Regions from separate parts of the Kitasatospora sp. NPDC092286 genome, predicted to be linked through region 1. Evidence: riboswitches for the same ligand, from Rfam matches in the RefSeq annotation. Region 1 holds a riboswitch; the other holds the start of a gene.

Region 1 (7,053 bases):
CCTGATCAAGGACGGACCCGAGGTCGCCGCCGCGGCGGAGGTCGTACAGGGCGTGGAGGGCCACGCCTTCTCCCACTTCACCGCCGGGCCGTACCTGGACTCCACCGTCCGGGCCCTGCGCCAGGCCTGGCAGCTCGCCCAGTCCTCCCGGGCCCGGCAGCAGCCCAGACTGCTGACCTTCCCCGGCCAGTACGCGACGGCGCTGTGGCTGCACAGCCCGGACGCCGGCCCGGCCTCGGACCTGCTGATCCCGCTGGCACCGGCCCCGCTCGGGGTCACCGCGCACCGCGCCTATCCGGCCGGCGACCTGCTGGCGGCCCTGGCACGGACACCGCTCGCCGGGTCGCTGCTGCTCGGCTCGCCCTGAGGCCCCCCACGGCACCCCACCGCCCTGCCCGCCCACCCGGGCGGGCCATCGGGCATGGCCTTCCCGGGCCAGCCGGACGATGGCCCGTCCGGGGGTGATTCACCCGCTACGCCACCTGAACGGGTGATCTCTGCCCGGGGGTTGTGGCGCGTGTCACGAAATCGCTGCGCGATCGTCCCCGGATGCCGACACTGGGAACCAGCGTGGAAGAACCCCCTGTCCTACCCACTTGAGCGCCGGCCCACACCTGGCCCGGCGCCGGACAGGATCCGGCTACCGCGGCGGCTCCCGATGGTCATCCGTCGGCCGCACCACGGGGTGGATCGCAGAGCGAAGCGAGGGTACGCGAATGTGCCAGCACCGTCCTGAGTGCCCGTCGGCCGAATCCGAGGACCGCGAGGCGGCCGTACCGGTGGCCTGCCACCCGGAGCAGGGCTGGAGCCTGCTCTGCAACGGCGTCCTGCTCTTCGAGGACACCGGCGAACTGCTGCCCGACGGCCGGGTGATCGCCCCGCGCCGCGCCGTCGCCCACGCCGCGTAGACGGCCGGGGCGACACAGGACGGGGCAGGGCCCCGGCGGAACGTTCCGCCGGGGCCCTGCCTGTGCCGTCCGGGCTACGTCAGGAGCCGTACTCGTCCAGCGGCGGGCAGGAGCAGACCAGGTTGCGGTCGCCGTACGCGCCGTCGATCCGGCTGACCGGCGGCCAGTACTTGTCCGCCGGGTTGACGCCGGCCGGGAAGACCGCCTCCTGCCGCGAGTAGCCGTGCGCCCAGTCGCCGGCCAGGGCGGCTGCGGTGTGCGGGGCGTTGCGCAGCGGGTTGTCCTCGGCCGCCCACGCGCCCGAGCCGACCTTCTCGATCTCGGCCCGGATCTCGATCATCGCGTCGCAGAACCGGTCGATCTCGTGCAGGTCCTCGGACTCGGTCGGCTCGATCATCAGGGTGCCGGCCACCGGGAACGACATCGTCGGCGCGTGGAACCCGTAGTCGATCAGGCGCTTGGCGATGTCGTCCACCGAGACGCCGGTCTCCTTGGTGAGCGGGCGCAGGTCGATGATGCACTCGTGCGCGACCAGGCCGCCGGGGCCGGTGTAGAGCACCGGGAAGTGCGGGGCCAGCCGCTTGGCGATGTAGTTGGCGTTCAGCACCGCGACCTGGGTGGCGTGCTTGAGCCCCTCGCCGCCCATCAGCCGGACGTACGCCCAGGAGATCGGCAGGATGGCGGCCGAGCCCCAGGGCGCGGCCGAGATCGGGCCGACGCCGGTGGCCGGGCCGGCCTCCGCCTGGAGCGGGTGGTTGGGCAGGTACGGCGCGAGGTGCCCGCGCACCGCGACCGGGCCGACGCCGGGGCCGCCGCCGCCGTGCGGGATGCAGAAGGTCTTGTGCAGGTTCAGGTGCGAGACGTCCGCGCCGAACTTGCCCGGCTTGGCGAGGCCGACCAGGGCGTTCAGGTTGGCACCGTCCACGTACACCTGGCCGCCGGCCTCGTGCACGGCCGCGCAGATGTCGGTGATCTGGGTCTCGTACACGCCGTGGGTGGACGGGTAGGTGACCATCAGCACGGCGAGGCTGTCGCGGTGCTTCTCGATCTTGACCTTGAGGTCCTCGACGTCCACGTCGCCGTCGACCAGGGTCTTGACCACGACCACGCGCATGCCGGCCATCACGGCGGAGGCCGCGTTGGTGCCGTGCGCGGAGGACGGGATCAGGCAGACGTCACGCTGGGTGTCGCCGTTGGCGTGGTGGTAGGCGCGGACGGCCAGCAGGCCGGCCAGCTCGCCCTGGGAGCCGGCGTTCGGCTGGATGGAGACGGCGTCGTAGCCGGTCACCTCGACCAGCTGCTGCTCCAGCTGACGGATCAGGGTGAGGAAGCCCTGCGCCTGGTCGATCGGCGCGAAGGGGTGCAGCTGGCCGAACTCGGGCCAGGTCACCGGCTCCATCTCGGTGGTCGCGTTGAGCTTCATGGTGCAGGAGCCCAGCGGGATCATGCCGCGGTCCAGCGCGTAGTCCCGGTCCGACAGACGGCGCAGGTACCGCAGCAGCGCGGTCTCCGAGCGGTGGCTGTGGAAGACCGGGTGGGTCAGGTACTCGTCCTCGCGCAGCAGCGCGGCGGGCAGCGCGTCGGCGCCCTCCGCGACCTCGACGCCCTCGACGCCGAACGCGGCCCAGACGCCCGCCAGGTGCTCGCGGGTGGTGGTCTCGTCGGTGGAGACCGAGATCCGGTCCTCGCCGTCCTGGTAGACGTTGATGCCGTGCTCGCGGGCGGCCTCGGCGATCGCGGCGGCGCGGCCGGGGACGACGGCGGTGACGGTGTCGAAGAACTCGCCGTGCAGCAGTTCCACGCCGCCGGCCCGCAGGCCCTCGGCGAGGGCGGCGGCGTAGCGGTGGGTGCGCCGGGCGATGTCCGCCAGGCCGTCCGGGCCGTGGTAGACGGCGTACATCGAGGCCATCACGGCGAGCAGCACCTGGGCGGTGCAGATGTTGCTGGTCGCCTTCTCGCGGCGGATGTGCTGCTCACGGGTCTGCAGCGCCAGGCGGTAGGCGCGGTTGCCGTCGGCGTCGACGGAGACGCCGACCAGGCGGCCGGGCAGCGAACGGGCGTACTCGGCGCGCACCGAGAGGTAGCCGGCGTGCGGGCCGCCAAAGCCCATCGGCACCCCGAAGCGCTGCGAGGTGCCGCAGGCGATGTCGGCGCCGAGCGAGCCCGGGGACTTCAGCAGGGTGAGCGCCAGCAGGTCGGCGGCGACGGCGACGATCGCGCCGAGGCCGTGGGCCTGCTCGATGACGGGGGTGAGGTCGCGGACCACACCGGTGGCACCCGGGTACTGGAGCAACACGCCGAAGACACCGCGCTCGACGATCTCGGCCGGGATGCCCGCGGAGAGGTCGGCGACGACGACCTCGACCCCGGTCGGCACGGCGCGGGTGTTGACCACCGCGAGGGTCTGCGGCAGGGTCTCGGCGTCGACCAGGAAGACACCGCCCTTGACCTTGGTGACGCGGCGGGCCAGCGCCATCGCCTCGGCGGCCGCGGTGCCCTCGTCGAGCAGCGAGGAGCCGGAGGTGGGCAGGCCGGTCAGGTCGGAGACCAGGGTCTGGAAGTTGATCAGCGCCTCCAGGCGGCCCTGCGAGATCTCCGGCTGGTACGGCGTGTAGGCGGTGTACCAGGCCGGGTTCTCCAGGACGTTGCGGAGGATCACCGGCGGGGTGAAGGTCCCGTAGTAGCCCAGGCCGATCATCGGCTGGAGCACCCGGTTGCGGCCGGCCAGCTCGCGCAGCTCCGCGAGCACCTGGGCCTCGCTGCGACCCGCGGGCAGGTCCAGACCGGTGATGGAGCGGATCGCCTCGGGCACGGCGGTGGCGGCGAGCTCGTCCAGCGAGCCGTAGCCGACCTGGGCCAGCATCTTCTCCTGCGCGGCGGCGTCGGGGCCGATGTGGCGGGTCTCGAAGGGGCTGGCCTGCTCAAGCTCGGTGAGGGTCGCGGCGCTGGTGGAGCGTCCGGCGTTCGGCTGGGCGTTCATGGTGGTCGAGGCCTCCTGGTCACGGACCGGCGGGGGTCCGCACGCCGGACGGCTCCGATCGCTGCGGACAGCGGCTCGGCCCGGGCGGACGAACCCGACAGGCCTCCCCCTCTGTCATCGGGACCTGAGAGCTTCACCCGCACGGCGCGCTGTGGGCGCACCGTCGGCTTGCACCGTCGGTGAGGGTGGTGGCCGCCGGCTCCCTCGCCGGCGGTCCTGCCCTGCTTTCCAGAGTGACCTATCCCACACGGTACGGATGCCTGAGAGATTCCGGGGAGGAGTTGCTCCTTCGGCGCCTCGACCAGCGGTTTTCGCGGTCGGGGACTCTCCCGAGCGGGCTCGGCGGTCGCGCCCAGGGTACCAGCGGGAAGCCCTCCGATCACGGGTACGTCAGGTCACTCGGCCACTTCACCCGTGACCCGTACAGCGGAGCACCCGGCCCGGACGGCTGCACCCGGCTCGCGTATGTCTGGTTCATGGCTTTTGGTGTGAAGTGGCGGAGGGAACGGGTGCTCAAACCGCCGGCCTACGGCGTTCCGCAGGAACAGCTGCACGGGAGGAAAGAGTGCAAACCGATATCGATCCCCGGGACCTCATCGGCCACAAGGCGGTGGACCGCAACGGAGACAAGATCGGCACGGTCGACGAGGTGTACCTCGACGACGCCACCGGCCAGCCGGAGTGGGCCGCCGTCCGGACCGGCATCTTCGGCCGGGACGCCTTCGTCCCGCTGACCACCAGCGAGTTCTCCGGCGACGAGCTGCGGGTGCCGTACGACAAGTCCCTGGTGAAGGAGTCGCCGGACTTCGGCGTGGGCCAGCACCTCTCACCGGCCCAGGAACTCCAGCTCTACCGCTACTACGGACTCGACACCCCGGCGGACGACCGCTCCGGGCCCGACGCCGACCAGCCGGCCGACCTGGACTTCGGCGCCGTCCCCCCGGCGGAGAAGCCCGCCGACGCGGCGGGGGCGGGCGCGGCCGCAGGCGTCGCGTCCACCGCCGCGGCTCCGGCCAAGCACCTCTCCTTCCACTCCGCAGACGCCGCGCCCCCCGCCGGGCCGCTCGTCTTCCACTCCGCCGACACCGCGCCCGCCAAGCACGCCACCACCCCGGCGGTCGACCTCGGCAAGCCGTCCGGACCCGCCCGGGAGACCGCCTCGGGAGCCGGCACCGCCGCCGCGCCCCGGCCGCAGACCACGGAGCCCGACACCCCGGCCGTCAACGGCGCCCCGGCCGTCGACGGCGCCCCAGTCGTCGACGGCGCCCCGGTCGACGCCGCACGGCCGGCCCCGCCCGCGCCCGGCAGCCCGGTGGAGCTCACCTGCCGCGAGGAACGGCTGGAGGTCACCACCGAGTGGCACGTCGTGGGCACCGCGAAGCTGCGCAAGTACGTCATCACCGAGGCGGTGGAGCACCGCGTCCCCGTGGTCCGCGAGCGGGTCCGGGTGGAGCGGACGCCCGTCAGCGAGGCCGAGCGCGCGCTCATCACCAACAAGGAGATCGCCGAGTCCGTCGAGGAGGTCACGCTGCGCGAGGAGCGCCCGGTGGTCCGCAAGTACCTGGCGCCCGTCGAGCGGGTCCGCCTGGTGGTCGAGCGGTACACCACCGAGGAGGTGATCCGCGACGAGCTGCGGCGCGAGCACATCGAGGTGCACGACGCCACCGCGCCCGCCCCGCCCCCCGCGACGGCGTCCGTCCACACGCCCGCACCCCCGGCGGCCCACACTCCGCACCCGGCCACAGCCGCCCGTGCGGTGGACGAACCGGCCCGCGAGGCTCCGGTCCGGCCGCTCATCTGAACCGGACATCAGCAGGACCCCGGGCCGCCGCGGCCCGGGGTCCTCGACTTTGCCAAAGCTTCACCAATCGATATTTGACACACTGAAGTATCCCCCTGCATGGTTACTTCAGTTCATTCACCATGTACAGGAGGAAGCAACCGTGAGTGAGGCACCACAGCCCACCACCACGAAGCCAAGCAGCGCCCGGGTCCTGCCGGCCCTCATCCTGGCGATGCTGTCGTTCAGCGTGGTGCAGACCGCGGTCGTTCCGATCCTGCCCTCGCTGGCCAAGGAGCTCGGCGTCTCGGGCTCCAGCATCACCTGGCTGATGACCGCCAACCTGCTCTCCGCCGCCGTGCTGACCCCCCTGCTGGGGCGCTTCGGCGACCTGCGCGGCCGCAAGCCGATGCTGCTGATCTCGCTGGCCGGCCTGGTGGCGGGGTCCGCACTCGCGGTCACCACCCACTCCTTCACCTGGCTGGTCGTCGCCCGCGTCCTCCAGGGCGCCGGCGGTGGCGTGCTGCCGCTGGCCATCAGCATCGTCCGTGACGAACTGCCCAAGCAGAAGGTCACCGGCGGCGTCGCGGCGATCAGCGCGTCGATGGGCGTCGGCAGCGGCCTCGGCCTGGTCGCCACCGGCCTGCTGCTGGAGCACTGGAGCTACAAGTCGATCTTCTGGATGGGCCTGGTCTTCGGTCTGCTCGCGGTCGCCCTGGTCGCCTTCCGGGTGCCCGCCGACCCGGTCACCGACAAGGACGGCGGCGCCGACCCGCTCGGTGCGATCACCCTGGCCGGCTGGCTCTCCGCCCTGCTGGTCGCGGTCAGCCAGGGCAACCACTGGGGCTGGACCTCCACCAAGACGCTCGGCCTGTTCGCCGTCGCCGCCGTGGTCGCCCTGATCTGGGGCGTCATCGAGGTCAAGGTCAAGCACCCGCTGGTCGACATGACGATGATGTCCCGCCCGGCCGTCGCCTTCACCAACCTGGCCGGCCTGCTGATCGGCTTCGGCATGTACGGCTCGTTCATGGTGATCAGCAACTTCGCCCAGACCCCTGAGAAGCTCGCCCACTACGGCTTCACCGCCACCGTGCTGCACGCCGGCATCATGCTGCTGCCCTCCGCGCTCGGCTCGATGGTCGCCGCCCCGCTCGGCGCCCTGCTGATCGCCCGCCGCGGCCCCCGCCTCCCGCTGGTCCTCGGTGGCGTCCTCGGCGCCGTCGCGATGGCCTACCTGGCCCTGCGGCACAGCCACGAGGCCGACATCTACACCGCCTCGGCGATCTTCGGTCTGGGCATCGGCCTCGCCTTCTCGGCGATGCCCGCCTACATCAACGGCGCCGTCCCGGTCGAGCAGAGCGGCATCGCCAACGGCATGAACGCCG
Region 2 (7,053 bases), on a different contig from region 1:
GCGGCTGGGTGCCGTAACCGCCGTACGCCGGCCCCGTCTGCGAGGTGTACGGCGGTGGCGGCACCGGCGGGTAGGGCGCGGTCGCCGGCCGCCCGTGGCCGGCCGGCTCACGGTCGAAGAACGGCCGCGCGTTGGCCCGCATCCAGAGCGCCACCGGGTCGTACTCGTCCCCCATCGCCACCGTGGAGACGGCCAGGCCCTCCGGGGCCACCGCGATCGCCCGCTGCATCAGGGCCCGGACGGCCTCCACGGTCGGTGGCGAACTCTCGTAAAGATCAAGGCCGATGGCCAGGTACGGCTCGCCGACGGCGGGCTGCACCCAGGCCCGGCACAGCGCCCTGACCGCCCGCACCTCGCCCGCCTGCCGCTCCAGCAGCGCGAAGAACTGCTGGGCCGGCACCTGCGGTTCGCTCAGCTTCAGCGGCCCGGCCGGCAGCCGGTCCAGCCCCGCCGCGATCCGCCGGAGGTCCGCCCAGGGCACCCCGACACCGCCGCCGGGGGCGTGCGGATTCAGCCAGAGGCCCCAGCGGGTGCGGTACAGCGAGGCGGCGATCTCCCGGCCGGAGATCACCTCGTGCGCCCGGGCCCAGCCGGACGCCGCCAGTTGCTCGGGCGAGGTGACGGCCGGCGCGTAGCCGTGGCCGCTGATCTCCATGTTCCCGTACTGGGCGTCCGGGCTGCCGGGGGTGCCGTGCCAGAGCAGCATCCAGACCTGGCCCGCGGCAAGGGCGTGCAGCAGCGCCTCGTACGCCTCGTAGCGCTCCGGCGCGACCTCGCGCAGGGCTCGCTCCAGCGCACCCGGATCCGCGCCGGGGCGCCCGGCGGGCGCCTGGCCCCAGGGCCCCGGTGCACCGCCCGCTACCGCTCCCGCACTCATGCGCCCACCTCGCTGCGCCTCTTCTTCTCTCACCCGCCGACCCGGCGGCTGCCTGCACGCACCCTATGGCGCGCCACCGACCGCCGCCACGCCGACGTGTCTGCCTCGTCCCCTCCTCCGGCCCGACGCCGGGCGGGGAGGGAACGCGTCACATCCGTGTGTAGAACGGCCGGACCTGGTTGAGCAACCACTCGACCACGGGATCCTCCACGAGATCGAGTAGTACGAGGTGGACGCCGCCGGGCAGCGGCGCGGTTCCCAGTGCCCGGCCCAGTGCTTCGTTCACGGTGGCCGGCTCGGCCGGGGCCGCCGGGTCGAGCTGGACCCCGATGAACATCACGGTCGGCTCGCCCTCGACGCTGGCCAGCGCCCGCCGGGCGGTCAGCACCCCGGGCAGGCCGGCGAGTTCGGCCCGGGCGGCGGCCAGGAAGGCCTCCGGGTCCTCGCCCGGCACCGGCTCGCGCAGCGCCACCCGGCCGCCGGTCGGGCTGTCCGGGGCCTCCCAGCGGTCCTCGCGCGGCCCGCGCCGCAGCTCGGCCACGCCCTCCGGCGGCACCGGGATGCCGACCGCCGCCTCCGGGTTCACCGCGATGCCGATGCCCAGCGGCAGCCCGCGGGCGAACTCCCAGACCGGCGCGACCGCGAAGGCCATCCCCGGCGCCTGCCGCAGGAACACCTCCTGCGAGGAGAAGACCGGCACATAGGGGTCGCCGGCCAGCTCGACGGTCGGCAGGTTCAGCGACTGGCCCTGCGGATCGGCCCCGGCCGGCAGCGGGATCCACACCTGGCTGCGGGCCAGTACCTCGATCACCCGGGCGGTCGCGCCCGGGTCGCCGAGCGCGGCGGTTAGCACCTGCTCCAGCTCGTTGGCCGGCCATCCGCCGCCCTGCGGCGCCGTCTCCGGGCCGCCCCACCCCTGCTGCTGCTCCGCCGGGTACCCCATGCGCCCCTGTACCGCCCTGTGTCCGTGTGTCGTGCTCGTGCGCCGCGCCGTGCCCGCCGGCGCGCCCGCCGACGCCGAGCAGCCTAGCGGGCCGCCCGGGCCCCCTCTCCCGCCCGGGGCGCAGACGTGCCATGATGTGCGCGTCTCCGCGCTTTCCCGACGGAGGCCCCTAACTCCATACAGGCCGCTCGAACCCGCGCGGGAGAGCCCGGAGTGCCCCGTCAGGCGGCACAGCCGGCGCCGAAGGAGCAAGTCCTCCCCGGAAACTCTCAGGCACCCCTACCGCACGGGTTAGGCACATCTGGAAAGCGGCGCACGGCTCTGCCACGCGCCCACCCACGGTGCAAGCCGCCATGTTGTCCTGTTAGCTGTAAAGAGCTGCGGGCCTGCGTGCGGTGAAGCTCTCAGGTACGACGACAGATGGGGAGACCCAGCCGCCGCATGCCCGCGCGCAGGGTCGGCCCCGAGCGGGACCGGTCCGGCGTGCGCACACCTGAGTGCCCAGACCGAGGAGTCCCAGGCCATGTCGTCCCTCCGCCTCACCGCGCTCGACGCGCTGCACCGCGCCCTCGGCGCGACCATGACCGACTTCGCCGGCTGGGACATGCCGCTGCGCTACGGCAGCGAGCGCGAGGAGCACCTCGCCGTCCGCACCAGGGCCGGCCTCTTCGACCTCTCCCACATGGGCGAGATCACCGTCACCGGTCCGCAGGCCGGCGAGATGCTGGACCACGCGCTGGTCGGCTTCGTCTCCGCGCTGGGCGTGCTGCGCGCCCGCTACACCATGATCTGCGCCGAGGACGGCGGCATCCTGGACGACCTGATCGTCTACCGCCTGCGCGAGGACGCCTTCCTGGTCGTCGCCAACGCCTCCAACGCCCAGCTGGTGCTGGACGAGCTGATCGCCCGCGCCAAGGGCTTCGACGCCGTCGTCACCGACGACCGCGACACCTACTCCCTGATCGCCGTCCAGGGCCCGGAGTCCACCGCGATCCTCGCCGACACCACCGACGCCGACCTGCCCGGCCTGAAGTACTACGCGATCCTCCCGGCCCGGGTGGCCGGCCGCGAGGTGCTGCTCGCCCGCACCGGCTACACCGGCGAGGACGGCTTCGAGATCTTCTGCGCCCCGGCCGACGCCGAGCCCGTCTGGACGGCGCTGACCGAGGCCGGCGCCGACCGCGGCCTGGTGCCCTGCGGCCTGTCCTGCCGCGACACGCTGCGCCTGGAGGCGGGCATGCCGCTGTACGGGCACGAGCTGTCCACCGACCTGACCCCGTTCGACGCCGGCCTGGGCCGGGTCGTCCGGTTCGACAAGACCACCAACGAGGGCGCGTTCATCGGCCGCAAGGCGCTGGAGAAGGCCGCCGCCGAGGCCGAGGCCCACCCGCCGCGGGTGCTGGTCGGCCTGGTCTCCGAGGGCAAGCGCGTCCCGCGCGCCGACTACACCGTGGTCTCCGCCGACGGCACGCCGATCGGCCGGATCACCTCCGGCGCCCCCTCCCCCACGCTGGGCAAGCCGATCGCGATCGCCTACGTGGACGCGGCGCACGCCGCGCCCGGCACCACCGTCGCGGTGGACGTCCGCGGCCGGCCCGAGCCGGTGCAGGTCGTGGCGCTGCCGTTCTACAAGCGCGCCCGCTGAGGGCCCGCTCCGTCCCGCGCCGGGCAGCTCCCCGGCGCGGGGCGGAGCCCGCCTCCGGCCCGTCCGCCGAGGCCCGCTTTCCCCCCCGTAGATCCACGTCGATGCCGTCCGCCCGCCGGACCGCTTCGTCGTACCCGCTTCCCATCCTGGAGAATGACGCCATGAGCAACCCCCAGCACCTGCAGTACACCAAGGAGCACGAGTGGCTGACGGCCGCCGCTGACGGTGTCTCCACGGTCGGTATCACCGCCCACGCGGCCGACGCCCTGGGCGACATCGTCTATGTGCAGCTGCCCGAGGTCGGCGAGACCGTGACCGCGGGTGAGACCTGTGGCGAGCTCGAGTCCACCAAGTCGGTCAGCGACCTGTACTCGCCGGTCACCGGCGAGATCGTCGAGGTCAACCAGGCCGTCCTGGACGACAACGCCCTCGTCAACAGCGAGCCCTTCGAAGGCGGCTGGCTGTTCAAGGTCCGCGTCGAGGCCACCGACGAGCTGCTGAGCGCCGACGAGTACGACGCGCTCACCAACCCCGAGGCCTGATCGTCCGCCGGGGCGGCCGCAGCGCGGCGGCCGCCCCGCGGCCGGCCGTCCCCGCCCTCCCGTCGCCCGCCGCCTCCCTCCCAAGGGCGCGCCAAGCGCGGCACGTCCTTCTCTCCTCCCCGGGAAGACCACACCATGACGGTTCTCAACCAGTCCCTGCACGCTCTCGACCCGGAGATCGCCGCCGCGGTCGACGCCGAGCTGCACCGCCAGCAGACCACCCTGGAAATGATCGCCTCCGAGAACTTCGCCCCGGTGGCGGTCATGGAGGCCCAGGGCTCGGTGCTCACCAACAAGTACGCCGAGGGCTACCCCGGCCGCCGCTACTACGGCGGCTGTGAGCACGTGGACGTCGTCGAGCAGATCGCGATCGACCGGATCAAGGCCCTGTTCGGCGCCGAGCACGCCAACGTCCAGCCGCACTCCGGCGCGCAGGCCAACGCCGCCGCGATGTTCGCGCTGATCCAGCCGGGCGACACCATCCTGGGCCTGAGCCTGGCCCACGGCGGTCACCTGACCCACGGCATGAAGATCAACTTCTCCGGCAAGCTCTACAACGTGGCCGCGTACCACGTCGACGAGAAGACCGGCCAGGTCGACATGGCCGAGGTCGAGCGCCTCGCCAAGGAGCACCAGCCCAAGCTGATCATCGCCGGCTGGTCCGCCTACCCGCGCCAGCTGGACTTCGCCGCCTTCCGCCGGATCGCCGACGAGGTCGGCGCGCTGCTGATGGTCGACATGGCGCACTTCGCCGGTCTGGTCGCCGCCGGCCTGCACCCCAACCCGGTGCCGTACGCGGACGTGGTCACCACCACCACCCACAAGACCCTGGGCGGCCCGCGCGGCGGCGTCATCCTCTCCAAGGCCGAGTTCGCCAAGAAGATCAACTCCGCGGTCTTCCCCGGCCAGCAGGGCGGTCCGCTGGAGCACGTGATCGCCGGCAAGGCCGTCGCGTTCAAGGTCGCCGCCTCGGAGGAGTTCAAGGAGCGCCAGCAGCGCACCCTGGACGGCGCCCGGATCCTGGCCGAGCGCCTGCTCCAGGCCGATGTCGCCGAGGCCGGCGCGTCCGTCCTGTCCGGCGGCACCGATGTGCACCTGGTCCTGGTCGACCTGCGCAACAGCGCGCTCGACGGCCAGCAGGCCGAGGACCGCCTCCACGAGGTCGGCATCACGGTCAACCGCAACGCCGTCCCGAACGACCCCCGCCCGCCGATGGTCACCTCCGGCCTGCGGATCGGCACCCCGGCGCTCGCCACCCGCGGCTTCCAGGCCGAGGACTTCCGCGAGGTCGCCGACATCATCGCCGAGGCGCTGAAGCCGGCCTTCGACGAGGCCGTCGCCACCGGTCTGAAGGCCCGCGTCTCCGCGCTGGCCGCGAAGTACCCGCTCTACCCGAACCTGTAGTCCGGCGCGGGTGACCGGCCTCACCCCGTCGGGCCACCTGCGATCAAGGGGCACCGCGCACACTGGACAGTGCGCGCGGTGCCCCGTTCCGTGCCGGCACCTGCCCGCCTGTCCTTCCACGAGACCAGACAAGGACGTCCCCCGTGGCCATCAGCGTCTTCGACCTCTTCTCCATCGGCATCGGCCCTTCGAGTTCCCACACCGTCGGCCCCATGCGCGCCGCCCGGATGTTCGCCCGCCGACTGAAGTCCGAGGGCCTGCTGGCCGGCACCACCGCCGTCCGCGCCGAGCTGTACGGCTCGCTCGGCGCCACCGGGCACGGCCACGGCACCCCGAAGGCCGTCCTGCTGGGCCTGGAGAACAACTCCCCGCGCACCGTGGACGTCGACCAGGCCGACCTGGACGTCGAGCGGATAAGGGCCGAGAAGCGCCTCAACCTGCTCGGCAGCCAGCCGATCGACTTCGACCCGGACACCCAGCTCGTCCTGCACCGCCGCCGCTCGCTGCCGTACCACGCCAACGGCATGACCCTCTGGGCGTACGCGGCCGACGGCTCCACGCTGCTGGAGAAGACGTACTACTCGGTCGGCGGCGGCTTCGTGGTCGACGAGGACGCGCTCGGCGCGGACCGGGTCAAGCCCGACGACACCGCCCTGCGCTACCCCTTCCGCACCGGCGAGGAACTGCTCCGGCTCACCCGCGAGACCGGTCTGTCCATCTCCGGCCTGATGCTGGAGAACGAGAAGGCCTGGCGGACGGAGGAGGAGATCCGGGCCGGGCTGCTGGAGATCTGGCGCGTCATGCAGGAGTGCGTCCGGGCCGGCATGTCCCGCGAGGGCATCCTCCCCGGTGGCCTCAAGGTCCGCCGCCGCGCCGCCTCCGGCGCCCGCGCGCTGCGCGCCGAGGGCATCGGCCCGGCCAACGCCATGGAGTGGGTGACCCTCTACGCGATGGCCGTCAACGAGGAGAACGCCTCCGGCCGGCGCGTCGTCACCGCCCCCACCAACGGCGCGGCCGGCATCATCCCCGCCGTCCTGCACTACTACCTGAACTTCATCCCCGGCGCCGACGACGAGGGCATCGTCCGCTTCCTCCTCGCCGCCGGCGCGATCGGCATGCTCTTCAAGGAGAACGCCTCCATCTCCGGCGCCGAGGTCGGCTGCCAGGGCGAGGTCGGCTCCGCCTGCTCGATGGCCGCCGGCGGCCTCGCCGAGGTCCTCGGCGGCTCCCCCGAACAGGTCGAGAACGCCGCCGAGATCGGCATCGAGCACAACCTCGGCCTCACCTGCGACCCGGTCGGCGGCCTGGTCCAGATCCCCTGCATCGAGCGCAACGGCATGGCGTCCGTCAAGGCCGTCACCGCCGCCCGGATGGCCCTGCGCGGCGACGGCCGCCACCACGTCTCCCTCGACAAGGCGATCAAGACCATGAAGGAGACCGGCGCCGACATGAAGATCAAGTACAAGGAGACCAGCCGCGGCGGCCTCGCCGTCAACGTCATCGAGTGCTGACCCCCGCACTCCCCCGCTGAGCCGGCCGGACGGCCCCCGTCCGGCCGGCTCAGCGGCGCGACACCCGGCCCCGGCCACGGACGCGCCGTCACCTCCAGGCGCGGCCGGGCGCCGGGCCCGTCCCCCGTGTC

What was found. Region 1 has a riboswitch for glycine ahead of gcvP (aminomethyl-transferring glycine dehydrogenase). Riboswitches for the same ligand answer to the same signal wherever they lie in the genome.
Region 2: it holds a riboswitch for glycine, as region 1 does, so the genes downstream of both, gcvT (glycine cleavage system aminomethyltransferase GcvT) here and gcvP (aminomethyl-transferring glycine dehydrogenase) in region 1, are expected to answer to the same signal.

What each region holds. Positions count from the first base shown of each region.
Region 1 covers NZ_JBIVRD010000003.1:270,446-277,498, forward strand. Annotated here, with positions in the region: gene ACIQIB_RS05745 (hypothetical protein) at 1-367, shown strand, start outside; gene ACIQIB_RS05750 (DUF5999 family protein) at 717-908, shown strand; gene gcvP (aminomethyl-transferring glycine dehydrogenase) at 988-3,888, opposite strand; glycine riboswitch at 4,127-4,230, opposite strand; gene ACIQIB_RS05760 (PRC and DUF2382 domain-containing protein) at 4,454-5,689, shown strand; gene ACIQIB_RS05765 (MFS transporter) at 5,832-7,053, shown strand, end outside.
Region 2 covers NZ_JBIVRD010000013.1:157,709-164,761, reverse strand. Annotated here, with positions in the region: gene ACIQIB_RS16135 (enhanced serine sensitivity protein SseB C-terminal domain-containing protein) at 1-877, opposite strand, end outside; gene ACIQIB_RS16130 (enhanced serine sensitivity protein SseB) at 1,026-1,820, opposite strand; glycine riboswitch at 2,010-2,115, shown strand; gene gcvT (glycine cleavage system aminomethyltransferase GcvT) at 2,344-3,465, shown strand; gene gcvH (glycine cleavage system protein GcvH) at 3,627-4,007, shown strand; gene glyA (serine hydroxymethyltransferase) at 4,143-5,411, shown strand; gene ACIQIB_RS16110 (L-serine ammonia-lyase) at 5,555-6,922, shown strand.